4 regions of the Streptomyces sp. NPDC005374 genome follow, and region 3 is predicted to be linked to each of the others. Evidence: riboswitches for the same ligand, from Rfam matches in the RefSeq annotation. Region 3 holds a riboswitch; each other region holds the start of a gene.
The links. A riboswitch is a leader RNA that binds a small molecule or an ion and turns the genes downstream of it on or off. The one in region 3 is predicted to bind cyclic di-AMP.

Region 1 (7,048 bases), on a different contig from region 3:
CCTGGAGGCCGAGCCGGCCGGCCTGGACGGTGTCGGCACGATCATGGCGCGCGCCTTCTCGGAGGGCACCGACAAGCACTCCGCCGAGGAGTTCGCCGCCGAACTGGAGCGCTGCGGCGCCACCCTCGACGCGCACGCCGACCACCCGGGCGTCCGGCTGAGCCTCGAGGTGCCGGCCTCCCGCCTCGCCAAGGCGCTCGGTCTGCTGGCCGACGCCCTCAGGGCGCCCGCCTTCGCGGACAGCGAGATCGAACGGCTCGTCAACAACCGGCTGGACGAGATCCCGCACGAGCTCGCCAACCCCTCCCGCCGTGCCGCCAAGGAGCTCTCCAGGGAGCTGTTCCCTGCGGACTCGCGCATGTCGCGCCCGCGCCAGGGCACCGAGGAGACGGTCGAGAACATCGACTCCGCGGCCGTGCGCGGCTTCTACGAGAAGCACGTGCGCCCCGCCACCGCGACCGCCGTGGTCGTCGGCGACCTCGACGGCATCGACCTGGACGCGCTGCTCGGCGACACCCTCGGTTCCTGGACCGGCTCCACGGCCCGGCCGCGGCCCGTGCCGCCGGTGACCGCCGACGACACCGGCCGGGTCGTCATCGTGGACCGCCCCGGCGCCGTCCAGACCCAGCTGCTGATCGGCCGCGTCGGCGCCGACCGGCACGCGCGCGTGTGGCCCGCGCAGGTGCTCGGCACGTACTGCCTCGGCGGCACCCTCACTTCCCGCCTGGACCGTGTCCTGCGCGAGGAGAAGGGCTACACCTACGGCGTGCGCGCGTTCGGGCAGGTCCTCAGGTCCGCCCCGGACGGCTCGGGCGCCGCGATGCTCGCCATCAGCGGCTCCATCGACACCCCGAACACCGGTCCCGCTCTGGACGACCTCTGGAAGGTACTGCGCACCCTCGCGGAGGGCGGCCTCACCGACGCCGAGCGGGACGTCGCCGTACAGAACCTCGTCGGCGTGGCGCCGCTCAAGTTCGAGACGGCGGCGGCCGTGGCGGGCACCCTGGCCGACCAGGTAGAGCAGCACCTGCCCGACGACTTCCAGGCGACCCTGTACCAGCAGCTCGCCGCGACCGGCACCGTCGAGGCCACAGCGGCCGTGGTGAACGCCTTCCCGGTGGACCGGCTGGTGACGATCCTGGTCGGTGACGCGGCCGCCATCAAGGAGCCCGTCGAGGCCCTCGGCATCGGCGAGGTCAAGGTCGTGTCGGCCGAGTAGAGGGACCGGCAGCAAAGGCGCCACAGGGGCCCTGGTGACGGAAGCGCCACCAGGGCCCTTTGGATGTCCAGGCTTCTTAGATGTCCGAATTGGGCAGGAGGTTGCCTGTCTGGCCTGTGGGATGCGCCTCAAAAACCGTGATCGGTTTGGGGATTGAAAGTCGGCCCGCTTAGCGTCATCCCGGCTGTTCGTCAGGCAGTGCGCCGCGTCCGTGGCACCGGACAGTCATCGCCGAGTCCCCGCATGGCGCGAGCCAGGGGAGCCGGGGACCCACATGTGTTGTCCCTGGGGTGAATCGGACGCCCGCGCGAGCTCGCGAGGGGCCCGTAGGAGACCTTCCTGCTCCGAACCCGTCAGCTAACCCGGTAGGCGAGAAGGAAGGAAAGGACCAGCCACCACATGGCGTTCACCTGCGCCGCCGGGAAGCACCGTCGGCCCAGCCGGATGAAGCGCACCACCGCCCGTGCGGCGGGCGTCGCGGCCCTCGCCACCACCGGCGTCATCGGCACCATCGCCGCCCCGGCGCTCGCCGCCGAGAACTCCGTCGAGCAGACCGGGCTCATGCCCGTCGTCAGCGTCGGCGAGTCCCTCTCCGCCCAGCTCGACGCCCAGGCCGCCGCCCAGCAGCAGGCCGCCGAGGAGAAGAAGGCCGCGGCCGAGGCCAAGAGGAAGGCCGAGGCGCGGGCCAAGGAGGAGCGCGAGGCCAAGGAGCGCGCCGCCCGCGCCGCCGAGCGCGAGCGCCTCAACAGGTTCGTCACCCCGATCTCCGGCTCCTACATCTCCACCGGCTACAAGACCGGCGGTTCCCTGTGGTCCTCCGGCAGCCACACCGGTGTCGACTTCCACGCCGCGAGCGGTACCTCCGTCCACGCGGTCGGCCGCGGCACCGTGGTGGAGACCGGCTGGGGCGGGGCGTACGGCAACGAGATCGTGATCAGGATGGCCGACGGCACGTACACCCAGTACGGCCACCTGTCGTCCATCGGCGTCTCGGTCGGCCAGTCGGTCACCCCCGGCCAGCAGATCGGCCTGTCCGGCGCGACCGGCAACACCACCGGGCCGCACCTGCACTTCGAGGCCCGCACCACCGCCGAGTACGGTTCGGACATCGATCCCGTCTCCTACCTCCGCTCGCACGGCGTGAGTGTCTGACGACGTACCGCGAGATCTTCTTCGGCCCCGGCTCCTGTGAGCCGGGGTTTCGTCGTTTGCAGTGGCCCGCTGTCCAAAAAATATCCCTGGATTCCGGCCCGCCGTCGGAAATTCCCGCTCATTGCAATAGAGTCACTGAACACACGTCAATCGGAGACGTTTCACGGGGATTAAGACGGAGGTCGGGCATGCGTATTCCGGCGCACTCGGTATGCACTGCTATCCGGGACGACATCGTCGCCGGTGTCTACGAGCGCGGCGGCCGGCTCACCGAGGAACTGCTCGCCCGCCGCTACGGCGTCTCCCGCGTCCCCGTCCGGGAGGCCCTGCGCACGCTGGAGGCCGAGGGCTTCGTGGTGACGCGCAGGCACGCGGGCGCGTGCGTGGCCGAACCGACCGAGCAGGAGGGCGCCGACCTCCTGGAGATGCGCATGCTGCTGGAGCCGCTCGGCGCCTCCCGGGCCGCCCAGCGGCGCACCGAGGCCCATCTGAAGGTGCTGCGCGGCCTGGTCCGGCTGGGCCAGGAGCGGGCCAGGAGGGGCAACAGCGAGGATCTGCGCTCCCTGGGGGGCTGGTTCCACGAGACGCTCGCCCAGGCCTCCGGCAGCCCGGCCATGACCTCGATGCTGACCCAGCTGCGGCACAAGATCGCCTGGATGTACGTGGTGGAGGCGCCCGCCAACCCGGTGGAGTCGTGGGCGGAGCACGGTGCGATCGTGGATGCGGTGGCGCGCGGGGACGGTGAGCGGGCGCGGGCGATCACGGCACTGCACACCGAGCGCTCGAGCGTGGTGCACCGGCTGCGGTTCACCTCCAACGGTGAGCGCGCGGACCGTGTGAGGACCTCGCAACATCCTGTAAACGTGACGGGCCTGCGGCATTAACACGGGCACCGTATACAAAGAGAGAGTAATTCGCGGGAGACTATTCATGCTGCCCGTGAAATGGAAATGCGAAGGGCCCGCCCGATAATTCGGACGAGCCCTTCGGTGGTGTTTTACGGCACTGTGCCGCGGAAAGCTCAGACGGTCTCGGGAAGCTCTTCGAGCCCCTCGGCGACCAGCTTCGCCAACCGGTCGAGGGCCGCGTCCGCGCCCTCGGCGTCGGAGGCGAGGACGATCTCCTCGCCACCCTGGGCGCCCAGGCCGAGCACGGCCAGCATGGAGGCCGCGTTGACGGGGTTGCCGTCGGCCTTGGCGATCGTCACCGGGATACCTGCGGCCGTGGTGGCCCGGACGAAGATGGAAGCGGGGCGGGCGTGGAGACCCTCGGCCCAGCCGACGTTGACGCGGCGCTCAGCCATGTGATGCTGCCCTTCGGTGTTCAGGGTTGTCTAGACCAGTTTCCCACACGTGAAGCGTCTCCGGAGGGGGCGTTCGTCCCCTCCGGGGTGGGCGGTCGGACCGCGGCCTCGGTCCGACTTCCGTCCTGGCGAATCCTCGTGCGCTCACGCCCGGTTCTCCGTGGACCGCCTCGCGCCGTTGTCGTACGCGAGCCGTACTCTGGGGCCCATGCAGAGCGCGTCGGACCGGCATGAGTACCCCGCCCACTGGGAGGCCGACGTGGTGCTGCGCGACGGCGGCACCGCGCGCATCAGGCCCATCACCGTCGACGACGCCGATCGCCTGGTCAGCTTCTACGAACAGGTCTCGGACGAGTCGAAGTACTACCGGTTCTTCGCGCCCTACCCTCGCCTGTCCGCCAAGGACGTCCACCGCTTCACGCACCACGACTTTGTGGACCGGGTGGGTCTCGCCGCCACCGTCGGCGGCGAGTTCATCGCCACCGTACGCTACGACCGCATCGGCGCCGACGGGATGCCCGCACCCGCCCCCGCCGACGAGGCCGAGGTCGCCTTCCTCGTCCAGGACGCCCACCAGGGGCGCGGCGTGGCCTCCGCCCTCCTCGAACACATCGGGGCCGTCGCGCGCGAGCGGGACATCCGGCGCTTCGCCGCCGAGGTGCTGCCCGCCAACGCCAAGATGATCAAGGTGTTCACGGACGCCGGCTACACCCAGAAGCGCAGCTTCGAGGACGGCGTCGTACGCCTGGAGTTCGACCTGGAGCCCACCGACCGCTCGCTCGCCGTGCAGTACGCGCGCGAACACCGTGCCGAGGCGCGGTCCGTGCAGCGCCTGCTCACCCCCGGCTCCGTCGCCGTCGTCGGCGTCGGCCGCGCCCCCGGCGGCGTGGGCCGCAGCGTGCTCGGCAACATCAGGGACGCGGGGTTCACCGGCCGCCTGTACGCCGTGAACAAGGCGTTCCCCGAGGAGTGCAAGGAACTCGACGGGGTCCCCGCACACCGTTCGGTGCGTGACATCGACGGCCCCGTCGACCTCGCGGTCGTCGCCGTTCCCGCCGAGCACGTCCCCGAGGTCGTCGCCGAGTGCGGGGCGCACGGCGTGCAGGGCCTTGTCGTGCTCTCCGCCGGGTATGCCGAGAGCGGCCCCGACGGGCGCGAGCGCCAGCGCGAACTCGTACGGCACGCACGCGCGTACGGCATGCGCATCATCGGTCCGAACGCCTTCGGGATCATCAACACCTCCCCGGACGTCCGGCTGAACGCCTCGCTGGCCCCCGAGGCCCCCCGCCCCGGACGGATCGGCCTGTTCGCCCAGTCCGGCGCCATCGGCATCGCCCTGCTCTCGCGGTTGCACCGGCGCGGCGGCGGCGTCACCGGGGTGACCGGCGTCTCCACCTTCGTCTCCTCCGGCAACCGCGCGGACGTGTCCGGCAACGACGTCCTTCAGTACTGGTACGACGACCCGCACACCGACGTCGCCCTCATGTACCTGGAGTCCATCGGCAACCCCCGCAAGTTCACCCGTCTCGCCAGGCGCACCGCGGCGGCGAAACCCCTGGTCGTCGTGCAGGGCTCGGGGACCACCCCGCAGGGACACGCGGTCCGGGCCACGCGGCTGCCGCACACCACGGTGTCCGCTCTGCTCAGGCAGGCCGGAGTGATCCGGGTCGACACCATCACCGAACTGGTGGACACCGGCCTGCTGCTCGCCCGCCAGCCGCTGCCCACCGGACCCAGGGTGGCGATCCTCGGCAACTCCGAGTCGCTGGGGCTGCTGACCTACGACGCGTGCGTGGCCGAAGGGCTCCGGCCGACGCACCCTCTGGACCTGACCACGGCCGCCGCCCCGGACGACTTCCACGCGGCCCTCGCTCGCGCGCTGGCCGACGACGCCTGCGACGCGGTGATCGTGACGGCGATTCCGGCAGTGGGGGAGGGCATCGCCGGGGCCTTCGGCACCGCGGGACCCGCCGGGGACGCGGCGCTGGCGGAGGCGCTGCGCTCGGCGGCCGAGCGGGTTCCGGGCAAGCCGGTGCTGGTGGTGCACGTCGAACTGGGCGGGCTCGCGGAGGCGCTGTCGGCGGCGGCGAGCACAGCACCGTCGACGGCGGCCGGCGCCACGCCACGGAGCGGCGGCGGGGGTGCGACACCTTCCCCCACCCCGGCAACCGGAGCGATCCGCGCCGACCACCCCTTCCGCGCCCTGGACCGCCTGCGGGCCCCGGCCACCTCGGCAACGGAGCTCCCCGACCCCCGGTCCGCCACCGCTCCCCGCCTCATCCCCGCCTACCCCGCCGCCGAACGTGCGGTGCGCGCCCTCGCCGACGCCGTGCAGTACGCCCAGTGGCGCCGGGAGGCCGCCGAGCCCGGCAAGGTGCCCGACTACGAGAACATCGACGAGAAGGGCGCCGCCGCCCTCATCGACGGCCTGCTCACGCGCGGGCAGGGCCTCACCCTCGGCACCGAGGAGACCTGCGACCTGCTCGGCAAGTACGGCGTCCAGGTCCACCGCGCCCTGCCCGCCCAGACCTCCGACGCCGCCGCCGAGTCCGCCCGCACCCTCGGCTACCCGGTCGCCCTCAAGGCCACCGCCCCGCACCTGCGCCACCGCGCCGACCTCGGCGGCGTACGCCTCGATCTCACGGACGAGGAGCAGCTGCGGCGGGCGTACGCCGAGTTGACCGAGCTGTTCGGCACGCCCGACGAACTGCGGCCCGTGGTGCAGGGCATGGCCCCGCGCGGGGTGGACACGGTGATCCGGGCCGTCATCGACCCCGCCGCCGGCGCCGTACTGTCCTTCGGGCTCGCCGGAGCCGCCTCGCAGCTGCTCGGCGACACCGCGCACCGGCTGATTCCGGTCACCGACCGGGAGGCGGCGACCCTGGTCCGCTCGATCCGGACCGCGCCGCTCCTCTTCGGCTGGCGCGGGTCCACGCCGGTCGACACACCTGCCCTGGAGGAGCTCCTGCTGCGGGTGTCCCGGCTGGTCGACGACCATCCCGAGGTCGTCGCGGTCACCCTGGAGCCGGTCGTTGTCGCCCCGCGCGGCCTGAGCGTCCTCGGCGCCTCCGTACGGCTCGCGCCGCCGCCCGCCCGCGACGACCTCGGCCCGCGGACACTCCCCGCCTACTGAGCTGCGGCGAGCGGTGCCTCGCAGTCGGCGCGCCCCCGTAGGATGGACGTCATGGCCAAGACCAGTACGACGACCCAGGGGCTGCGTGCGGCGATCGAGCGCAGCGGCTACTACCCGGCCCTCGTGGCCGAGGCGGTGGAGGCTGCCCTGGGCGGCGAGCCCATCCGGTCGTACCTGGTCCACCAGGAGACGACGTTCGACCAGAACGAGGTGCGGCGGCATGTGACCGTGCTCGTCCTCA
Region 2 (7,048 bases), on a different contig from region 3:
AAACCAGTTGAAGATTGTCGCGCCCGCATACCGACGGGTACAGTCGCCGCACTGCTCTGGCAGCCCCTGTTGTCGAGGCGAAAGAGAAGCTGGTGAACGACCGTCACCCGTCGGGGATCATGACCACCCCGGCTCCGGCTTCCGACGCCGCCTCGTCGCCCTACGCGTCGTACGGCACACAGGAGGCTCAGTACGACGGCCTCACCACGTACGGCGCCTACGACACCTCCGGTTTCGACACCTCGGGCACCCACGGCGCGCACGCCACCGGCACCTTCGAGACCGACCCGCTCTTCGGTAACATGCCGGGCGACGACACCGGTTCGTACGACGCCACGATATGGTCCACCGGCGGTCACCAGACCCTGAACTACGACGCGTACGCGGCCCAGCACCACGCCGCCTACGACACCGGCGCGTACGACGCCACGCAGTGGGGCGCCCACCACCAGCAGCTCTCCGCGATCCCCGCGCAGGCCAACGGCCCCGACGCCAGCGGTCACTGGGACGCGCGCGCCTGGCAGCACCCCGACCCCTCCGCGGGCCCGGCCGACCAGACCCAGCACTGGGAATGGGGCACGCAGGCCTTCGACACCGGGGCGTACGACGCCACGCAGTGGAACTCCGACGGCACGGCGGCCGACCCGCAGGCGACGGGCACCGTCGAGCAGGCCGGACACGACGAGAGCCACGCGCACGCCGAGGCGAATCCTTACGGCGACGCCTACGACGAACACGCCTCGCACGACCACGAGTCGACCGCCGCTCTCACCGCCACCGGCGAGATGCCCGCCGTCCACGACACCGATGCCGCACTCCTCGACGACGAGGAAGAGGTCACCCCGGCCTCCGCTCCGGCCCCCGCCCCGGGATCACGCGTCGCCGCACGCAACGCCGGCCGCTCCCGTCGCCGTATGCCCGCCAAGCGTTCCGCGCTGATGACGATCGCCGTTCCCTCGGCGTGTGTCATGGGTGTCGCGGGGATCGCCGCCGCCTCGGTCGGCACCTTCACCGGTGACGACAAGGACACGTCGACGACCCTGGCGGACACGACCGCCGTCGCGCCGGTCGCCGCGAACAACAAGCTGGACAGCCAGCTCAAGAGCCTTTCGGCCGGCGCCGACGACTTCGCCGACCGGGCCAGCCGTACGCAGGAGCGCATCGACCTCAAGGCCCAGCAGGTGGCCGAGAAGAAGAAGGCTGCGGAGGAGGCGGCCCGCAAGGAGCGGCTGCGCCCGAAGTTCGCGCTTCCGGTCGCCCAGCACGGACTGAGCGCCTACTTCGGCCAGGCCGGCGTCAACTGGATGTCCGTCCACACCGGCATCGACTTCCCCGTCTCCTACGGCACGACGGTGATGGCCGCGACCGACGGCACCGTCCGCACGGAGTGGAACAGCGCCTACGGCAACATGATGATCGTGACCGCCAAGGACGGCACGGAGACGTGGTACTGCCACCTCTCCAGCTACCGCGTCTCCTCCGGTACGACGGTCCAGGCCGGCGACCCGATCGCATACAGCGGCAACTCCGGCAACTCCACCGGCCCGCACCTGCACTTCGAGGTACGGCCGGCCGGCGGGTCCGCGATCGACCCGCTGCCGTGGCTGCGCAGCCACGACCTGGACCCGACGTAGGGCGTAAGGCCTCGGGCCCGGCCGCCCTCTCCGGGCACCGACTACAGCTTCTCCACCGGCGCGTACCGCAGCAGCAGCCGCTTCGGCTTGGCCTCCCCGAAGTCGACCGTCGCCTCGGCGTTCGCCCCCGTGCCCTTGACCCCGACCACCGTGCCCAGCCCGAACTGGTCGTGGGTGACACGGTCGCCGACGGCCAGGGAGACCACCGGCTTCTCCGAACCCCTGCGCGTCGCGAAGCCGGACGCACCCGACGCCGAGGAGCGGGAGCGGGACGAGGACAGTGAGGCGGCCACCCCGGACGCCGGTCCTGAGGACACCGGAGCGGTCGCCCCGGTGCGCTTCCAGTCCACGTGCTGCGCCGGGATCTCCTCCAGGAAACGGGAGGGCGGGTTGTACGACGGCTGCCCCCACGCGCTGCGCAGGGCGGAGCGGGTCAGATACAGCCGTTCACGCGCACGCGTGATGCCGACGTACGCCAGGCGCCGCTCCTCCTCCAGCTCCTTGGCCTGGCCGAGGGCGCGCATGTGCGGGAAGACGCCGTCCTCCATGCCGGTGAGGAAGACGACCGGGAACTCCAGGCCCTTGGCGGTGTGCAGGGTCATCAGGGTGATGACGCCGGAGCCGTCGTCGTCCTCGTCGGGGATCTGGTCGGAGTCGGCGACCAGGGCGACCCGCTCGAGGAACGCCGCCAGCCCGACCGGGGCCGGCGCGTCCCCTTCCTCGGACTCCCCGGCCTGTCCTGCTTCCTGCTCGAACTCCAGGGCCACGGCGGCGAGTTCCTGGAGGTTCTCGATCCGGGTCTCGTCCTGCGGGTCGGTCGAGGCCTGCAACTCGGCCAGGTAGCCGGTGCGTTCGAGGACCGCCTCCAGGACGGTCGCCGGGCTCGCGCCGGACTCGACGATCGTACGGAGCTCCTCCATGAGGACGTTGAACCGCTTGACGGCGTTCGTCGACCGCGCGGCCATGCCGTACGCCTCGTCGACGCGCCTGAGCGCCTGCGGGAAGCTGATCTTCTCGCGCTGGGACAGGGCGTCGATCATCGCCTCGGCGCGGTCGCCGATGCCCCGCTTGGGGACGTTGAGGATCCGGCGCAGCGGCACGGAGTCCTCGGGGTTGGCGAGGACGCGCAGGTAGGCCAGGACGTCCCGGACCTCCTTGCGCTCGTAGAAGCGGACACCGCCGACGACCTTGTAGGGCAGGCCGACACGGATGAAGATCTCCTCGAAGACACGGGACTGGGCGTTGGTGCGGTAGAAGACGGCGACATCGCCCGCCTTCGCGTCGCCCGCGTCGGTGAGACGGTCTATCTCCTCCGCGACGAACTGCGCCTCGTCGTGCTCGGTGTCGGCGACATAGCCGGTGATGCGCGCGCCCGCGCCCGCGTTGGTCCACAGGTTCTTGGGGCGGCGGGACTCGTTGCGCTCGATGACCGCGTTGGCGGCGGTGAGGATCGTCTGGGTGGAGCGGTAGTTCTGCTCCAGGAGGATCGTCGTCGCCTCGGGGTAGTCCTCCTCGAACTGGAGGATGTTGCGGATGGTCGCGCCGCGGAAGGCGTAGATCGACTGGTCGGCGTCGCCCACGACGCACAGTTCGGCGGGCGGCAGGTCGTGCTCGGCGGGCGGTACGTCCACGGGGTGCTCGGAGGTCCCGACCAGCTCCCTGACCAGCGCGTACTGGGCGTGGTTGGTGTCCTGGTACTCGTCGACGAGGACGTGCCGGAAGCGGCGGCGGTAGTGCTCGGCGACGTCCGGGAAGGCGCGCAGGAGGTTGACCGTCGTCATGATCAGGTCGTCGAAGTCGAGGGCGTTGGCCTCGCGGAGGCGGGACTGGTACATGGCGTAGGCCTGGGCGAGGGTCTTCTCGAAACCGTCGGAGGCCTGGGCGGCGAAGTCCTCCTCGTCGATCAGCTCGTTCTTGAGGTTGCTGATCTTGGCGCTGAAGGACTTCGGCGGGAAGCGCTTGGGGTCGAGGTCCAGGTCACGGCAGACGAGGGCCATGAGGCGCTTGGAGTCGGCGGCGTCGTAGATCGAGAACGACGACGTGAAGCCGAGCCTCTTGCTCTCGCGCCGCAGGATCCGCACGCACGCGCTGTGGAAGGTCATCACCCACATCGCGTTCGCGCGCGGGCCGACGAGCTGCTCGACGCGCTCCTTCATCTCGCCCGCGGCCTTGTTGGTGAAGGTGATCGCGAGGATCTGGCCCGGGTGGACATTCCGCTCGCCCAGGAGGTGGGCGATGCGGTGGGTGAGCACCCGGGTCTTGCCGGAGCCCGCGCCGGCCACGATGAGCAGCGGGGTGCCGGAGTGCACGACGGCCGCGCGCTGGTTCTCGTTCAGCCCGTCCAGGAGCGCGGCCGGGTCCACCACCGGGCGGGGGGCGCCGTCGCGGTAGTACGCGTCCCGGTCCGGCGGCGCGTCGAACTTCCCGCCGAACAGGTCGTCCGGAACGGTCTCCGGTCCGTGCTCGTCCTCGGGCGGCGGCGGAGGCTCCTCCCCGTGCCCGCGAGGGGTCTGGAGGTCCGCCAGGAAGCTGTCGTCAAAGAGGCTGCTCATCGCTCTCCGAGTCTAGGGTGCGCCACTGACAGCCCGCCCCCGCCCCGGGAACATCCACGGAATCCAGGGCCTGGCACCGCTCGGATTCCGAATCCGGGAAGTGGGCCAAATACCCTGATCCAAGACAAAAGTGCGATTCTCTCCAGATCGCCCACATCAACCCGCCGGGCAGTACCCGAGCCGAAGGTCACAAAAACGTATCGGGCATATCGAACATCAACCTTCACAAGGGCCACACCAGTTGGCTACCGTGCCGAGCAGGCCGTACGACCCCCACCGGCGAACGTCGCCGGGCCGCACGGCCTCCGCCGAGTCCGCAGCGCCGCCGCGCGCCCGGAGCCGGGGACCCACCGAACCTGGGGTGAATCGGCCGACTCCCACGCACGGGAGCGCCGTAGGGCAAACCTTCCGAAGCACCTCTTCGCCCGAACCCGACAGCTAACCCGGTAGGCGGAGCACTGGAAGGAGTCGCCTCCCTTGGCGTCGCACCGCAAGTCGCGTCCCGCTGGTACGCGCGTAGCAGGCATACGGACCCCGGCCCTCGCGACGGCCGCCCTCACCTCCGTGGCCCTGCTGTCCCAGTCGGCGAACGCCGCGCCGGCCGCCGATGACAAGCCGAGTCTCGAAGAGGTCGAGAAGAAGGTCGACGACCTCTACCGCCAGGCCGAGTCGGCGACCGACGGCTACAACTCGGCCAAGGAGAAGACGGCCAAGCAGCGCAAGCAGGTCGACACGCTCCTCGACGACGTCGCCCGGCGCACCCAGAAGCTCAACGAGGCGCGGGAGCAGCTCGGCTCCTTCGCCGCCGCCCAGTACCGCACCGGCGCCGCAGCGCCCGACACGGCGACCTTCCTGCTCGCCGACACCCCGCAGGACTACTTCGACCAGACACAGCTGATGGGCCGCCTGACGAACCGCCAGAAGGGGGCGGTCGACGACTACGTCTCCGAGCAGTCGGCGACGATGAAGAAGCGCCAGGAGGCCTCTCAGAGCCTCCAGACACTCAACGAGACGCAGAGCGACCTGAGGACCGCGAAGGCGACGGTCCAGAAGAAGCTCGCCGTCGCGCGCGAGCTGCTGTCGGAGCTGACCGCCCAGGAGAAGGCACGCCTCGCGGCGATCGAGAAGGAGAAGCAGGAGGCCGCGGCCCGCAAGGCCGCGGAGCTGGCGCGGCAGCAGGCCGCCGCGGAGAAGGCCGCGCAGGAGACCACCGCCCCGCAGGAGAGCTCACCGAGCGCGTCGACGGCGAACGACGCCTCGTACGCCACCAAGGCCGCCAAGGCCCTCGCCTTCGCCCGCGCGCAGGTCGGCAAGCCCTACGTCTGGGGCGCCACCGGCCCCGGCTCCTACGACTGCTCGGGCCTCACCCAGGCCGCCTGGAAGGCCGCCGGCGTCTCCCTCCCCCGCGTCACCTACGACCAGGTCGACGCCGGCACCACGGTCTCCCTGGCCGACGCCAAGCCCGGCGACCTGGTCTTCTTCTACGACGACATCAGCCACGTCGGCCTCTACATCGGCAACGGCATGATGATCCACGCACCGAAGCCGGGCGCGTACGTCCGCGAGGAGTCGATCTACTACGACGGCGAGTCGGCGATCCACAGCGTGGTGCGGCCGGCCTGAGCTCTCAGGTCCACAGCACCGCGATGAAGATGTTCGCCGTGGTCAGCGCCCCGACCAGGCCGAACAGGCTCTTGTCGACCTTCTCGTCGTCCCGCTTCACATACACGAGGCCGAGGATCACGATCAGAAGGGCCAGCTTCACGCCGATCTTGATGTTGTTGACGTGCTGGTCGTCGGCCTGGTTGAGGCCGACCAGGATCACCCCGGTGACCAGCATCGTCGCGGCGCCGTGCAGCATCGCGGGGACGAACCGGGCGGCGCCCTGGCCCATCGCCTTCATCTGGGTGAGGAAGCCGCCGAGCAGCGAGGCGATCCCGATGATGTGCAGGCCGACGAAGAGATGGATGAGTACGTCCATGAGCCCGGAGCTTATGCAGGGGTGCGAGCCGGACCAGACACCGCCCCACCCCACATGACCCGATCTTGCATATATGCGGCCCATAGCATCCCGTCACCCCCGCGTGCCCGGAAATCGTGACTTCGGTCAGCGCACCGCGCGAAGTCGACGGCGCCACCCCGCGATCATGGTCACCTTCGGTCACCCCGCGATCCCCTGGCAGCACTTCCGCACAATGCGTTACCTCCCGGACACATTCAGGTTTAGCGTCCTCCACCAGGTGACCGGCTCCCCACCGCCGCCCGGGCCAGGGGCGGCAGTCGGCCACCACCGCCGAGAAGGTCCGGCGGCGGCCCGCTCCCCCTGTGCAGGCCGCCGCCGGACGCGCAAACCGCCCCGGGGCGGTCGTACGGCCGCACCCCCTGGCGTCGTACGTCCGATGGGCCCGGGGCGGGCGGTCGACGAAAGGACGTGCAGTCCACGTGGCAGTGCACCGCAAGCCCCGCCAACGCTCGGCCGGCGGCCATACGGTCCGTGCGGCAGCGACGATCGCCCTCGCGGGGGCGGCGACCGCGACGGCTTTCGACGGGACCGGACACGCCGAGCCACAGCTCTCGCCGACACAGGTGAAGGCGAAGGTGGACCGGCTGTACCAGGAGGCGGAGGCCGCCACCGAGAAGTACAACGGCGCCAAGGAGAAGGTGGCGGCCGCCGAGACCCGCCTCGACACCCTGCGGGACGAGGCGGCACGCAGGACCGAGCGGCTCAACGAGGCGCGGGACGCGCTGGGTTCGATCGCCGCGGCCCAGTACCGCGGCGGTGCACTGGACCCCGCGATGCAGCTCGCCTTCTCCGACGACCCCGACCACTACCTGGACGGCGCCGAGTTCGCCGAACGGGCC
Region 3 (7,048 bases):
ACCTGCCGGGTGCCCGCCTCCTCGACCTCGTCCAGGTCATGGACCGCATCCGCGCCGAGTGCCCCTGGTCCTCCCAGCAGACCCACAAGGGCCTGGCGAAGTACGGCATCGAGGAGGCGTACGAACTCGTCGAGGCCATCGAGGAGGGCGACCGCGACGAACTGCGCGAGGAGCTCGGAGACGTTCTGCTCCAGGTCGTCTTCCACTCCCGTATCGCCGAGGACGACCCGGACACCCCCTTCTCCATCGACGACGTCGCCGGTGGCATCGTCACCAAGCTCATCCACCGCCACCCGCACGTCTTCGGCGACGAGACAGCGACGACACCGGAAGAGGTCAAGGCGCACTGGCTGCGCACCAAGGCGACGGAGAAGCAGCGCACCTCCGTGACCGAGGGCGTCCCCCTCGGTCAGCCTGGCCTGGCCCTCGCCGCCAAGCTCACCTCCCGCGTCCGCACGGCCGGCCTGGACGTCCCCCTCCCGGACACCGACGGCATCGGCTACGAACTCCTCGCCCTGGCCGCCCGAGCCGAGACGGAGGGCATCGACCCGGAAGCCGCCCTGCGCGCGGCGGCACGGGTGTACCGGGACGCGATCCGGGAGGTCGAGACACCGCACCAAGCCGGATGACCACGACCACGCCGGATACCGTCGAGGAGTGACCGACCAGCCCGCCGCCACTCCCGCGACTCCCGCCCCCGCGATTCCCGACGCGACAACTGCCGCTCCCCGGCCTCCCGCCTCCGGGACTGACACGCCCGGGGTTGCCGCCTCCGGGGGTGCCGCCGCTGGTGCTCCTGCCTCCGGGGGTGCCGAACCTGGGGATCCCACCCCCGGAACCCCCGCCCCCGCGCACCCCGCCCCCGGGACCCCCACCCCCGAACTGTTCTCCTGGGAGTTCGCCACCAACCCCTATCCCTCCTATGCCTGGCTCCGCGAGCGCGCCCCCGTTCACCGGACCCGGCTTCCCAGCGGGGTGGAGGCCTGGTTGGTGACCCGGTACGCCGATGCCAAGCAGGCCCTCGCCGACCCGCGGCTCAGCAAGAACCCGGCGCACCACGACGAGCCCGAGCACGCCAAGGGCAAGACCGGTATCCCGGGGGAGCGCAAGGCGGAGCTGATGACGCATCTGCTGAACATCGACCCGCCGGACCACACCCGCCTGCGACGGCTCGTCAGCAAGGCGTTCACGCCGAGGCGGGTCGCCGAGTTCGAGTCGCGGGTGCAGGAGTTGACCGACCGTCTCATCGACGGGTTCGCGGAGAAGGGGTCCGCCGACCTGATCCACGAGTTCGCCTTCCCGCTGCCCATCTACGCGATCTGCGACCTGCTCGGCGTCCCCCGTGAGGACCAGGACGACTTCCGGGACTGGGCGGGCATGATGATCCGCCACGGTGGAGGCCCACGGGGTGGGGTCGCGCGGTCCGTGAAGAAGATGCGGGGCTATCTCGCCGAACTCATCCACCGGAAGCGGGAAGCCCTCTCCGCCGAACCGACACCCGGCGAGGACCTCATCTCAGGGCTCATCCGCGCCTCCGACCACGGTGAGCACCTGAGTGAGAACGAGGCCGCGGCCATGGCCTTCATCCTCTTGTTCGCAGGTTTCGAGACCACGGTGAATCTCATCGGCAACGGGGTCTACGCCCTTCTCACCCACCCCGAACAGCGAAACCGGCTCCAGGCGTCCCTGGCCGATCAGGAGAGAGGACTTCTGGAGACCGGCGTGGAGGAGCTTCTCCGGTACGACGGCCCGGTCGAGGTGGCCACCTGGCGGTTCGCCACCCAGGCGCTGCGGATCGGCGGGCAGGACATCGCGGCCGGTGACCCCGTGCTCGTCGTGCTCGCCGCGGCGGACCGGGATCCTGAACGGTTCGCCGACCCCGATGTCCTCGATCTCTCCCGCCGTGACAATCAGCACCTCGGTTACGGCCACGGCATTCACTACTGCCTCGGTGCCCCGCTCGCCCGGCTGGAAGGACAGACCGCGCTCGCCACGCTCCTCACTCGCCTCCCCGACCTGCAACTCGCGGTGGATTCGGCCGATTTGCGCTGGCGTGGCGGGCTCATCATGCGTGGACTGCGCACTTTGCCCGTGGAGTTCACGCCCGTGCGGTAATCGACCAAGACGTCCGGCCTGACCCGGTGAAGAGCCGCTTAAACATGACACGCCCTCAAGTCTGTGATCTTCACGTGATCTACGCGGCATTAACTTGTGACAAGTGATCGAACCCCTATACGTTCACGGACCAGCGCGGTGCCCCTCGTGGAGCGCCGCGCGCGTTTCTGCTGTCTCGGGAAAGGTCCCCTCATGCTCTCCGGGAACGGTCGTCACCGTCGCCCCCGTCAGGCTCCGGCACTCCTCGTGGCGGCCGGCGTGACGGGATCCGCCATCGCGATCCCACTGCTCGGGGCGACCGGAGCCAGCGCCGCGACCGGCACCACCTGGGACCATGTCGCGGAGTGCGAGAGCGGCGGTTCCTGGAGTGCGAACGACGGCAACGGCTACTACGGCGGTCTGCAGATGTCCCAGCAGAACTGGGAGAAGTACGGCGGCCTCGCGTACGCCGAGACCGCGGACCAGGCCAGCCGCAACCAGCAGATAGCCGTGGCCGAGAAGCTCCTCGATGATCAGGGCATCGCCGCGTGGCCGACCTGCGGTCTGCTCGCCGGGCTCAGCAAGGACTCGAGCTCGGCCGACGTCGACACGGGTGTGGGCAGCGGGACACCCTCGGCCTCCGCGCCGGACTCGTCGCAATCGTCCGGTTCATCCGGTTCCTCGGACTCCTCCAACTCGTCGGGACCCGTGGATTCTTCCGGTCTGCTCGACGCGCTGGACGGGTCGACCGCGACGCCCTCGCCGTCGACCACTCCGTCCAGCGGTGACGACGATTCGAACAAGTCGGACAAGTCCGGCTCTTCTGGATCCGAGGGGTCCGAGGGCTCCGCCAAGGGGGACACGCAGTCTTCCGACAGCTCACCCGTGGTGAGCCCGGAAGAGGATGAAGCGGACAAGTCGTGGCAGCAGGGCGCCTCTTCGGCCCTCGTCGACGTCGGCGCCCTCGGCTCCGGCAAGCACCGCGGCGGCAGTGACGCCGAAGTCGCCACGAAGAGCGCGACCGCCGCCGGCGGCCGCCACGCGGCCCCCACCTACATCGTCCAGGAAGGCGACTCCCTCGCCTCCATCGCCGACTCCCTTGGCCTCGACGGCGGATGGCGCGCCCTCTACGCCGAGAACAAGGACCGCATCGGGTCCGACCCGAGCAACATCGTCGCCGGTCAGACGCTCGACACCGGGGCTGAATAGGACTGAAAAGTCCAGAAAAACAGCGGGAGTTCACGTCACACTTCGCACCTAATGTCCACTTTGGTGAAAGTGTGGGATGAGTCTCAGAAGCCCTGATCGTCTTTGAAATTCCGCCGAGCGCGTGTCTACGGTCGTGACCGCTCGGCAACCCGAGCCCCGTCTGTCGCAACGCCGAATCCTGCCAGCGGCCGAACGGGAACAGTCGTCGCGTCAAGCGCCGTAGGCAGGAGCGGGGGACCCAAGGTAAGTGCCGGACCCAGCAGTTCACGCTGGACCGGCTTGGGGTTAAGTCGCGCACCGGGAGGTGCGCGGCCGGGCAACTCAACCGGCCCGAACCCGACAGCTCACCTCGCAGGCGTCGGTGAGGGGATCCACCATGCTGTTTTCCGGACAGGGCAAGCACCGTCGTCCTTCCAAGGCCACCCGCGTCGCCGCCCTCGCCGGCGTCACCGGTGTCGCCATCGCCGCCCCGCTGATGGCGGCCGGCAGCGCCTCCGCCGCCACCGCCTCCGAGTGGGACACCGTCGCCCAGTGCGAGTCCGGCGGCAACTGGTCCATCAACACCGGCAACGGCTACTACGGCGGCCTGCAGTTCTCGGCCTCCACCTGGGCCGCGTACGGCGGCACGGCGTACGCCTCCACCGCCAACCAGGCCAGCAAGTCCCAGCAGATCGCCGTCGCCGAGAAGGTCCTGGCCTCGCAGGGCAAGGGTGCCTGGCCGAGCTGTGGTGTGGGCCTGTCCGGCGCCTCCTACAGCGGCGGCAGCAGCTCGTCCTCCTCCGGCAACTCCTCCTCCGGCTCCTCGAACACGAGCAGCCGTTCGACCGAGGAGCAGAGCGCCTCGCGTTCGACCGAGCGTCCGGCCGCCAAGAAGAAGACCGTCACCACCCCGACCGGCAAGAAGGTCAAGAAGGGTGACGGCGAGTACAAGGTCGTCAAGGGTGACACCCTCAGCTCGATCGCCGAGAAGCACAAGGTCAAGGGCGGCTGGCAGAAGGTGTTCAAGCTGAACAAGGACATCGTCACCGACGCCGACTTCATCTACCCGGGTCAGCAGCTGCACCTCAAGTAACAAGGGGTGCTCGTAGCTGAACCACAGCGCCCTCACATCCGTGTGCTTCAGAATGAAGGCCTCGTGAGGGTCCCCCCGTCCCCACGGGCTCCCCGCTCCGGTGCGTGTTCCCCCGTACGCACCGGGGCGGGGCTTTTTTCTGCCCAGTTTCCGGGACTGTCTTTGTTCAGTTCAGAAACAATTTACTCTCGGTTCTGTCCAGGGGGCGGTCCACGCGGTGGCTGATCCCCCGGAGCCGGTTAGGCTCGGTCTCGCAGAACCCACCGCGGTCCCGGCGGACCGTGTCACATCCCAAGAAGGAGATGCTCGTGCCGTCCATCGACGTCGTCGTAGCCCGGGAAATCCTGGACTCCCGAGGCAACCCCACGGTCGAGGTCGAGGTCGGCCTCGACGACGGCAGCACGGGTCGTGCCGCCGTTCCCTCCGGTGCCTCCACGGGTGCCTTCGAGGCCATCGAGCTGCGTGACGGTGACCCCAACCGCTACCTCGGCAAGGGTGTCGAGAAGGCCGTCCTCGCGGTCATCGAGCAGATCGGCCCGGAGCTCGTCGGCTACGACGCCACCGAGCAGCGCCTGATCGACCAGGCGATGTTCGACCTGGACGCCACCGACAACAAGGGTTCGCTCGGCGCCAACGCCATCCTCGGCGTCTCCCTCGCCGTCGCCCACGCCGCCTCCGAGGCCAGCGACCTCCCGCTCTTCCGCTACCTGGGCGGCCCGAACGCGCACCTGCTGCCCGTTCCGATGATGAACATCCTGAACGGCGGCTCGCACGCCGACTCCAACGTGGACATCCAGGAGTTCATGATCGCCCCGATCGGCGCGGAGTCCTTCTCCGAGGCGCTGCGCTGGGGTGCCGAGGTCTACCACACCCTCAAGAAGGTGCTGAAGACCAAGGGCCTGTCCACCGGCCTCGGCGACGAGGGCGGCTTCGCCCCGAACCTGGAGTCCAACCGCGCCGCCCTGGACCTCATCATCGAGGCCATCAAGCAGGCCGGTTACATCCCCGGTGAGCAGATCGGGCTCGCGCTCGACGTCGCCGCGTCCGAGTTCTACAAGGACGGCAAGTACGAGTTCGAGGGCAAGTCCCGCTCGGCCGCCGAGATGACCGAGTACTACGAGGAGCTCGTCTCCGCGTACCCGCTCGTCTCCATCGAGGACCCGCTGTACGAGGACGACTGGGCCGGCTGGAAGGTCATCACCGACAAGCTGGGCGACAAGGTCCAGATCGTCGGCGACGACCTCTTCGTCACCAACCCGGAGCGCCTGGCCCGCGGTATCGAGGAGGGCTCCGCCAACGCCCTGCTCGTCAAGGTGAACCAGATCGGCTCGCTGACCGAGACCCTGGATGCCGTCGAGATGGCCCAGCGCAACGGCTTCAAGTGCATGATGTCCCACCGCTCCGGCGAGACCGAGGACGTCACCATCGCCGACCTCGCCGTCGCGGTGAACTGCGGCCAGATCAAGACCGGCGCCCCGGCCCGCTCGGACCGCGTCGCCAAGTACAACCAGCTCCTGCGCATCGAGGAGATCCTCGACGACGCCGCGGTCTACGCCGGCCGCAGCGCGTTCCCGCGGTTTCGCTCCGCGAACCAGTAAGCACAGCAAGGGCTGATCCGCGGCCCTGTAGCAGCGTCGTACGTACGTCCCCGTACCCGGTCCCGTACCGTGTGCGGGGACGTACGCACGTAGAAGGGGAGGCGGAGAGCCGATGCCAGTGAAGGACCGGGACCGTTTCTCCACCACGACCAGGATCAGACTGCTCGGCGAACAGACGGCGGCCCGTGTCTACCGTTCACAGACCAAACGGCAGGCCCGCCGCTCCCGGCTGACCGGCCGGGCCGCGCTGCTCGCCCTGGTGGTGTGCACGCTGGTGGTGGCGCTGGCGTACCCGATAAGGCAGTACGTGTCCCAGCGCGCCGAGATCTCCGACCTCCAGCGGGACAAGGCACAGGCCGCCGCGCGGGTCGAGAAGCTGCGCGACCTCAAGGCACGCTGGCAGGACGACACGTACGCGGAGCAGCAGATCCGGCAGCGGCTGCACTACGTGATGCCGGGGGAGACGGGCTTCGTCGTCGTCGACCCGGACGCGGCCAGGCAGTCCCGCACCGACCTCGGCGCGGCCGACCGCCCCTGGTACGCGAACGTCTGGGACGGCGTCGACAAGTCCGACGCCTCCGACCGGTGAACCGACAGACCCACAGACCCACGGACCCGTAGAAAGACAGGCATGGAAACGCCCCCGCCCTCCACCCCCCGCACCGAGCCGACCGACGCGGATGTCGAGGCCTTCGAGCAGCAGCTCGGACGGCCGCCGCGCGGACTGCGGGCGATCGCGCACCGCTGCCCCTGCGGACAGCCGGACGTGGTGGAGACGGCCCCGCGCCTCCCCGACGGCACGCCCTTCCCGACGACGTACTACCTGACGTGCCCGCGCGCCGCCTCGGCGATCGGGACGCTCGAGGCGAACGGCGTCATGAAGGAGATGACGGAGCGGCTGCAGACGGACCCGGAGCTCGCCGCCGCGTACCGGGCCGCGCACGAGGACTACATCGCGCGCCGTGACGCCATCGAGGTCCTGGAGGGCTTCCCGAGCGCGGGCGGCATGCCGGACCGGGTGAAGTGCCTGCACGTCCTGGTGGGGCACTCGCTGGCCGCCGGCCCGGGGGTCAAC
Region 4 (7,048 bases), on a different contig from region 3:
CCCGCGCCGCCAAGAAGGCCGTCCCGGACGCCTACTTGACCACGTTCTCCGCCAACGACCCCGGTCTGTTCGCGGGCCTCGCCCAGCAGGCCGGCGCCAAGTGGTGGACCGTCGACCCGTCCGGCAAGTGGACCGTCGGCATCGACGACCCGGCCACCCAGCAGGTCGCCGAGTTCTGGGGCGGCCTGGTGCAGGAGGGCGTCATCGACAACCAGCCGATGTACACCCCGGCCTGGAACAACGCCCTCAACAAGGGCACCCATCTCGCCTGGGTCTCCGCCGTGTGGGCGCCCGGTGTGCTGGTCTCCTCCGCCCCCGACACCAAGGGCAAGTGGCGCATGGCCCCGCTGCCGCAGTGGAAGTCCGGCGAGAACGTCACCGGCAGCTGGGGCGGCTCCTCCACCGGCGTCTCCACCGACTCCAAGCACGCCGAGGCCGCCGCCAAGTTCGCCACCTGGCTGAACACCGACCCGGAGGCGCTGGCCGCCCTGGTCAAGGAGGTCGCGATCTACCCGGCCGCGACGAAGGGCCAGTCCGGCGACGTCCTGACCACGCCGGAGTTCTTCTCCGACCAGGCGGACTTCTACACCACGGCCGGCGAGATCGCCGCCACCACGGCCACCGCGGCCTGGGGCCCCAACGTCAACACGGCCTACACCACCTTCCAGGACGCGTTCGGCAAGGCCAGCAAGGCGAAGAAGGAGTCCCAGTTCGACTCCGCCCTCGCCACCATGCAGTCGAAGACCTTCGGCGACATGAAGAAGCAGGGCTTCGAGGTGACCGAGGCATGACCAGCGCTCCGCTCAAGGGCTCCGACCTCACCGGGGTCGGGCCCTTGGCGGACGGCACCGGCACCGCCCAGTCCGTCCGCCCCAGCCGCCCCCGCCGCCGTGGTCGCGGCCGCAGCGCACCGTACTGGTTCCTGGTGCCCACCCTGACCCTCTTCGCGGCCTTCACCGTCGTCCCCATCGGGTACGCGATCTGGCTGAGCCTGCACAAGGTCCAGGTCAAGGGCATCGGCCTCGGCAAGGGCGCCCGCCAACAGGTCTGGAACGGCATCGGCAACTACACCGACGTCCTGAACGACTCCGAGTTCGGCCACAGCGTGCTGCGCGCCTTCGGCTACGGCCTCATCGTCATCCCGACCATGCTGGGCCTCGCGCTGCTCTTCGCGCTGATGCTGGACACCCCGAAGGCCCGCAGCGCGCCCTTCGCCCGGCTGATGATCTTCCTGCCGTACGCGGTGCCCGGCATCATCGCCGCCCTCATGTGGGGCTTCCTCTATCTGCCGGACGTCAGCCCCTTCTACTACCTGCTCGACAAGTTCGGCCTCCCGCAGCCCGACCTGTTCGACGGCGGCAACCTCTACCTCTCCTTCGCGAACATCGCGGTCTGGGGCGGCACCGGCTTCAACATGATCGTCATCTACACCGCCCTCAGGGCGATCCCGCCGGACATCTACGAGGCGGCCAGGATCGACGGCGCGAGCGACCTGCACATCGCCCTGAAGATCAAGATCCCGATCGTGATGCCTTCCCTGGTGCTCACCTTCTTCTTCTCGGTGATCGCCACCCTCCAGGTCTTCACCGAGCCGATGACCCTCAAGCCCCTCACCAACGGCCTGCCCAGCTCGTGGAGTCCGCTCATGGCCATCTACGACAAGGCCTTCCTGCAGTCCGACATCTACGGCGCCTCAGCCACCGCGGTCGTCCTGGCCCTGGCCACGTTCGTCCTCTCCTTCACCCTGCTGCGCGTCTCCGACCGCTACACCCGGGAGGACCGGGCATGACCCCCCTCACCCTCACCGCCGACATCACTGGCAAGGCCGCGAAAGCGCGCCGCACCGCCTGGGTGCCGACGATCGTGCTGCTCCTCGGCGCCCTGTACTGCCTGGTCCCCATCGCCTGGGTGGTCGTCGCGGCGACCAAGGACCGGTCGGAGCTCTTCTCCACCTTCACCTTCGCCCCCGGCAGCGGCTTCTTCCAGAACCTGAGCGACCTGACGGCCTACCGGGACGGCATCTTCTGGCGCTGGATGGCCAACTCCGCCTTCTACGCCGGTTTCGGCGCCCTGCTCTCCGCCGCGGTCTCCGCCGCCGGCGGCTACGCGCTCGGCCGGTTCGCCTTCCGCGGCCGTGAGGCCGTCTTCAAGATGATCCTGGCCGGCGTCCTGGTGCCGTCCATCGTGCTCGCCGTACCGCAGTACCTACTGCTGTCGAAACTCGGCATGGCCGACTCGTACTGGTCGATGCTGCTGCCGTCGATCCTCTCGCCGTACGGCGTCTACCTGGTCCGCATCTACGCGGCCGCGTCCGTGCCCGCCGAGCTGATGGAGGCGGCCCGCATGGACGGCGCGAGCGAGTGGAGGATCTTCTCGCGGATCGCCGTACCGATGATGATGCCGGGCCTGATCACGGTGTTCCTCTTCCAGTTCGTCGGCATCTGGAACAACTTCCTGCTGCCGTACGTGATGCTGGCCGACGACGAGAAGTTCCCGATCACCCTCGGCCTGTACACGCTGCTCGCCCAGGGCGCCTCGCAGCCCGCGCTGTACACCCTGGTCATCACCGGGTGTCTGCTGGCGATCCTGCCGCTGATCGGTCTGTTCCTGGTGATCCAGCGGTTCTGGTCCCTGGACCTGCTGAGCGGCTCGGTCAAGGCCTGAACAACCCTTCTCCTGCTGACGTCTCTAGCTGACGAGGAACATGACCACCAGCGCGAACGGCCGCCGCAGGCCTCCCACCATCCACGACGTGGCCCGGGAGGCCGGCGTCTCGCGGGGCACCGTCTCCCGCTTCCTGAACGGCGGCCACTACGTCTCGCCGGCCGCCCGGCGGGCCGTGGAGGCCGCCATCAGGAAGACCGGGTACGTGGTCAACCGGCACGCGCGCAGCCTGAGTACGGGCCGGTCGGACTCGGTGGCGTTCCTGCTGACGGAACCGCAGGAGAAGTTCTTCGAGGACCCCAACTTCAACGTCCTGCTGCGTGGTTGCACCGAACGGCTCGCCCAGTTCGACATCCCGCTGCTGCTGATGCTGGCCGAGAGCGACGACGACAGACGCCGGCTGACCCGGTACATCACCTCGGGCCACGTCGACGGCGTGCTGCTGCTCTCCAACCACAGCGGTGACCCGGTCGCCGCCGAACTGCACGAGGCCGGGATCCCGTTGGTGGTCTGCGGCAAGCCGATAGGGCTCGGTTCCAAGGTGAGTTACGTGGCCGCCGCCGACCGCGACGGCGCGCAGGAGATGGTCCGCCATCTGCTCGAGGGCGGCCGGCGCCGCGTCGGCATGGTCACCGGGCCCCTGGACATGCCGGGCGGCCCCGACCGGCTGGCCGGCTACCGGGACGTGCTCGCCGAGGCGGGCCTGCCCTACGACCCGGCGCTCGTGGTCGAGGGCGACTTCCGGCGCAGCGGCGGCGAGCGGGCGGCCCGGCGGCTGCTCGCCCAAGCACCCGACATGGACGCCGTGTTCGTCGCCTCCGACCTCATGGCGCTGGGTGTCGTGGGCGTCCTCCAGCAGTCCGGGCGCTCGGTCCCCGGTGACATCGCTGTCGGCGGCTTCGACGACTCCCCGGCCGCCACCGCCATCGCCCCCGCCCTGACCACCATGCGCCAGCCCTTCGACCGCATCAGCGCCGAGATGGTCCGCATGCTCCTCGCCCAGATCGCCGGCGAGGACACGGCCGGGGTGATCCTCCCGACGGAACTGGTGATCCGGGACTCGGCGTGACCGGAACCGGAACACACGTCAACGGATGTGAAAGCAGCAGCCGTCCGGTTCGCGTCGAGTCGATGGGCCCAACCATCCGTATTCTCTGATCATGGCCGCCTCCCCCGCATATTCACTCATCGCCACGGACCTGGACGGCACGCTGCTGCGTGCCGACGACACCCTCTCGGACCGGTCGTTGGCCGCGCTCGCGCGAGTGGCGGCGGGTGGGGCCCGGCATCTCGTCGTGACGGGTCGGCCGGCGCCCAGAGTGCGGCCCCTCCTCGACGACCTGGGCAGCACGGGGCTCGCGGTGTGCGGGCAGGGCGCGCAGGTGTACGACGCCGGCGCGGACCGTCTGCTGTGGTCGGTGAACCTGGACCGGGAGCTGGCCGAGACCGCGCTCGGGAAGATCGAGGCCGAGGTGGGGCAGGTGTACGCGGCCGTGGACCAGGACGGCGTGGACGGGCTGACGCTCATCGAGCCGGGGTATCTGATGCCCCACCCGACGCTGCCCGCCGTGCGGGTCGACCGGCGCGACGACCTGTGGTGCGAGCCGATCAGCAAGGTGCTGCTGCGGCACCCCTATCTGTCCGACGACGAGTTGGCGGGGACGGCGCGCTCGGTGGTGGGCTCACTGGCCACGGTCACCATGTCGGGGCCCGGAACCGTCGAACTCCAGCCATGCGGCATCACCAAGGCGACGGGCCTCGCGCTGGCCGCCGAACACCTGGGTCTCGGGCCGGAGGTGACGATCGCCTTCGGGGACATGCCCAACGACATCCCCATGTTCGACTGGGCGGCCCACGGGGTCGCGATGGCCAACGCCCACCCCGAACTCAGGGCCGTGGCCGACGAGGTGACCCTGTCGAACGAGGACGACGGCATCGCCGTCGTCCTCGAAAGACTGTTCCCTGAGGCGTAGTTCCTAGTACGCGCCCCAGACGTTGTCGATCGACCCGTACCGCTGGGCCGCGTAGTTGCAGGCCGCGGTGATGTTCGCGACCGGGTCGTACGGGTCCCACAGCGTGTTGGACACGTGGTAGGCGTTGAACGTCGGGTCGATCACCTGGAGCAGGCCCTTGGACGGGGTGCCGGCGGCCGCGTTGGAGTCCCAGTTGTTGATGGCCCACGGGTTGCCGGAGGACTCGCGGATGACGTTGCGGTAGATGCCGTTGTAGGAGCCGGGTATCCCGTGCTCCGCCATGACGGCGAGGGAGGCCCGGATCCAGCCGTCGAGGGTGTTGGAGTACCCGAGCGTGGTCGCGGTCTGCACGGTCGGGGTGGCCGCGGACGCGCTGGTCGCGCCGAGGAGGGGGAGCGCCAGTACGGCGGCTCCGGTGCCGAGGACGGCGAGCTTGCGGGCCAAACGGCTCTTGCGGGGGGTGCGGTGCTGAGCGGCAGCGGGCATGGCGAAGTTCCTCTCCGTCGCCTGCGAGGTGAGCTGTCGGGTTCGGGCGGGAGTTGCCCGGCCATGCCCGCAAAAGGCATGACTTCACCCCGAGCCGTACCGGTATGCCCGAAGACATCCCGATCCGGCGACTTACCTGGTTCCCCCGCTCCTGCCGTGGTTTCTCGGTGGGTGTATGGGCGGTGGCAGGATTCGGCGTCCGCCCGACAGGCCGGGAACGTATGCGAGAGCACATGTCCGGAACAAGTGGCGAATTCACATGCCATGCCTATTGACCTTGGTAAGGGCGATTTAGGGCACTTGATCCTTTGCGACAGCAAGCCTCAACTGACGCACAGGGAAAGGCGGATCGGTGCATTCCGGATGCGTGCGGATCCGTGGGGTCGGGTGAGCCAAGTCACGCGTGATCGCAAGAGGGGTAAAACGGTCAAGAGTGCCCAACTCGTGGTCAACCGCCCGTCCGTGGGTTCCGCTTCTCCCGCGTCCGGTGCGACGCTTCATGGCCGGCCTCGCGGGAAGGCCGCACGTTCACGCGTGGGTGGAGTCGCGCAGGGCACGTGTGAAACGAGAAGGGCTTCCCGGGCGGGTCCGGGACAGGTTCGAGGCAGGTCCGGGTCGTGCCCGGGTGAGTCGGGGCCGACCCGGGTCCGGACATCAGTGACTACTTACCTACAAGTCGATGGATATCCGTTCTTTTCACGTGATCAAAAACATACCGACCGTGATCCGATACCGCCCGGCATGGACGGGGCGGGCGCTATCGGTGATCCAAAGGTGACCGGATACGCTGACTCGAGTGATGGCAGCGACCTATCGACATTCCGTGTAACCGCCAGTAGACACCAGCAGACAGGAGACCCCTCGTGACCGTCGTCGGGCCGTTCGGGCTGAGCGTGCGGGACCAGGCTCTGGAAGCCGATGTCCAGGCCGGATTGGCGGCTGTCGAGGAGGGACTGCTCGAGGCCACCAAGAGCGAGGTTCCCTTCATCACGGAGGCCGCCCAGCATCTGGTGCGGGCGGGCGGCAAGCGCTTCCGGCCGCTGCTGGTGATGCTCGCCGCCCAGTTCGGGGACCGCCATGCGCCGGGCGTCGTGCCGTCGGCCGTCGTGGTGGAACTGACCCACCTCGCGACGCTGTACCACGACGACGTCATGGACGAGGCCGCCGTGCGCCGCGGCGTCGACAGCGCCAACACCCGCTGGGGCAACTCGGTGGCCGTGCTGACCGGCGACTTCCTCTTCGCCCGCGCCTCGCACATCCTGGCCGACCTCGGCCCCGAGGCGGTCCGGGTGCAGGCCGAGGCGTTCGAGCGCCTGGTCACCGGGCAGATCCTGGAGACGGCCGGCCCGATGGACGGCCGGGACCCGGTCGAGCACTACCTCGACGTGCTCGGCGGCAAGACCGGCTCGCTGGTGGCGGTGGCGTGCCGCTTCGGGGCGATGATGTCGGGCGCCGACGAGACGGTCGTGGACGTCCTGACCCAGTACGGCGAGCGCCTCGGCGTCGCCTTCCAGCTCGCGGACGACGTCCTGGACATCGCCTCCGACTCCCACGAGTCCGGCAAGACCCCGGGCACGGACCTGCGCGAGGGCATCCCCACCATGCCGGTGCTGCGGCTGCGCGAGCGGGCCGCCCGGCTGGGCCTGCCGGAGGACATCGCCCTGTGCGAGCTGCTGGACTCCGACCTCACGGACGACGCCCGGCACGCCGAGGCGCTGGCCGCGCTGCGAGCGCACCCGGCGCTGGAGCAGGCCCGCCGCGACACCGTGCGCTACGCGGAGGAGGCACGTGCGGCGCTGGCCCCGCTGCGGGAGTGCGACGCGAGGGCGGCCTTGATGGAGCTGTGCGACGCGGTGGTCCACCGCGCGGGCTGACGTTTTTCGGCCGGGCGGTCCCGTCCGGCACGGCGGCGCCCCCTACGGGTT

Region 1: another riboswitch for cyclic di-AMP. It lies ahead of ACFYRX_RS09040 (M23 family metallopeptidase); the one in region 3 lies ahead of ACFYRX_RS37630 (transglycosylase family protein).
Region 2: another riboswitch for cyclic di-AMP. It lies ahead of ACFYRX_RS03455 (NlpC/P60 family protein); the one in region 3 lies ahead of ACFYRX_RS37630 (transglycosylase family protein).
Region 4: another riboswitch for cyclic di-AMP. It lies ahead of ACFYRX_RS04440 (transglycosylase SLT domain-containing protein); the one in region 3 lies ahead of ACFYRX_RS37630 (transglycosylase family protein).

Annotation. Positions count from the first base shown of each region.
Region 1 is NZ_JBIAKA010000003.1:129,913-136,960, forward strand. Features, by position in the region: gene ACFYRX_RS09035 (M16 family metallopeptidase) at 1-1,219, shown strand, start outside; cyclic di-AMP (ydaO/yuaA leader) riboswitch at 1,439-1,606, shown strand; gene ACFYRX_RS09040 (M23 family metallopeptidase) at 1,619-2,371, shown strand; gene ACFYRX_RS09045 (GntR family transcriptional regulator) at 2,560-3,255, shown strand; gene ACFYRX_RS09050 (HPr family phosphocarrier protein) at 3,393-3,674, opposite strand; gene ACFYRX_RS09055 (GNAT family N-acetyltransferase) at 3,883-6,807, shown strand; gene ACFYRX_RS09060 (DUF5998 family protein) at 6,859-7,048, shown strand, end outside.
Region 2 is NZ_JBIAKA010000001.1:728,235-735,282, forward strand. Features, by position in the region: gene ACFYRX_RS03445 (M23 family metallopeptidase) at 120-1,634, shown strand; gene pcrA (DNA helicase PcrA) at 1,676-4,186, opposite strand; cyclic di-AMP (ydaO/yuaA leader) riboswitch at 4,483-4,656, shown strand; gene ACFYRX_RS03455 (NlpC/P60 family protein) at 4,664-5,809, shown strand; gene ACFYRX_RS03460 (hypothetical protein) at 5,814-6,167, opposite strand; gene ACFYRX_RS03465 (NlpC/P60 family protein) at 6,629-7,048, shown strand, end outside.
Region 3 is NZ_JBIAKA010000019.1:93,000-100,047, forward strand. Features, by position in the region: gene ACFYRX_RS37615 (nucleoside triphosphate pyrophosphohydrolase) at 1-629, shown strand, start outside; gene ACFYRX_RS37620 (cytochrome P450) at 883-2,115, shown strand; gene ACFYRX_RS37625 (transglycosylase family protein) at 2,308-3,303, shown strand; cyclic di-AMP (ydaO/yuaA leader) riboswitch at 3,509-3,676, shown strand; gene ACFYRX_RS37630 (transglycosylase family protein) at 3,680-4,375, shown strand; gene eno (phosphopyruvate hydratase) at 4,678-5,973, shown strand; gene ACFYRX_RS37640 (septum formation initiator family protein) at 6,086-6,562, shown strand; gene ACFYRX_RS37645 (DUF501 domain-containing protein) at 6,605-7,048, shown strand, end outside.
Region 4 is NZ_JBIAKA010000001.1:944,575-951,622, reverse strand. Features, by position in the region: gene ACFYRX_RS04465 (ABC transporter substrate-binding protein) at 1-791, shown strand, start outside; gene ACFYRX_RS04460 (carbohydrate ABC transporter permease) at 788-1,789, shown strand; gene ACFYRX_RS04455 (carbohydrate ABC transporter permease) at 1,786-2,664, shown strand; gene ACFYRX_RS04450 (LacI family DNA-binding transcriptional regulator) at 2,705-3,733, shown strand; gene ACFYRX_RS04445 (HAD family hydrolase) at 3,825-4,637, shown strand; gene ACFYRX_RS04440 (transglycosylase SLT domain-containing protein) at 4,641-5,123, opposite strand; cyclic di-AMP (ydaO/yuaA leader) riboswitch at 5,129-5,331, opposite strand; gene ACFYRX_RS04435 (polyprenyl synthetase family protein) at 5,987-6,997, shown strand.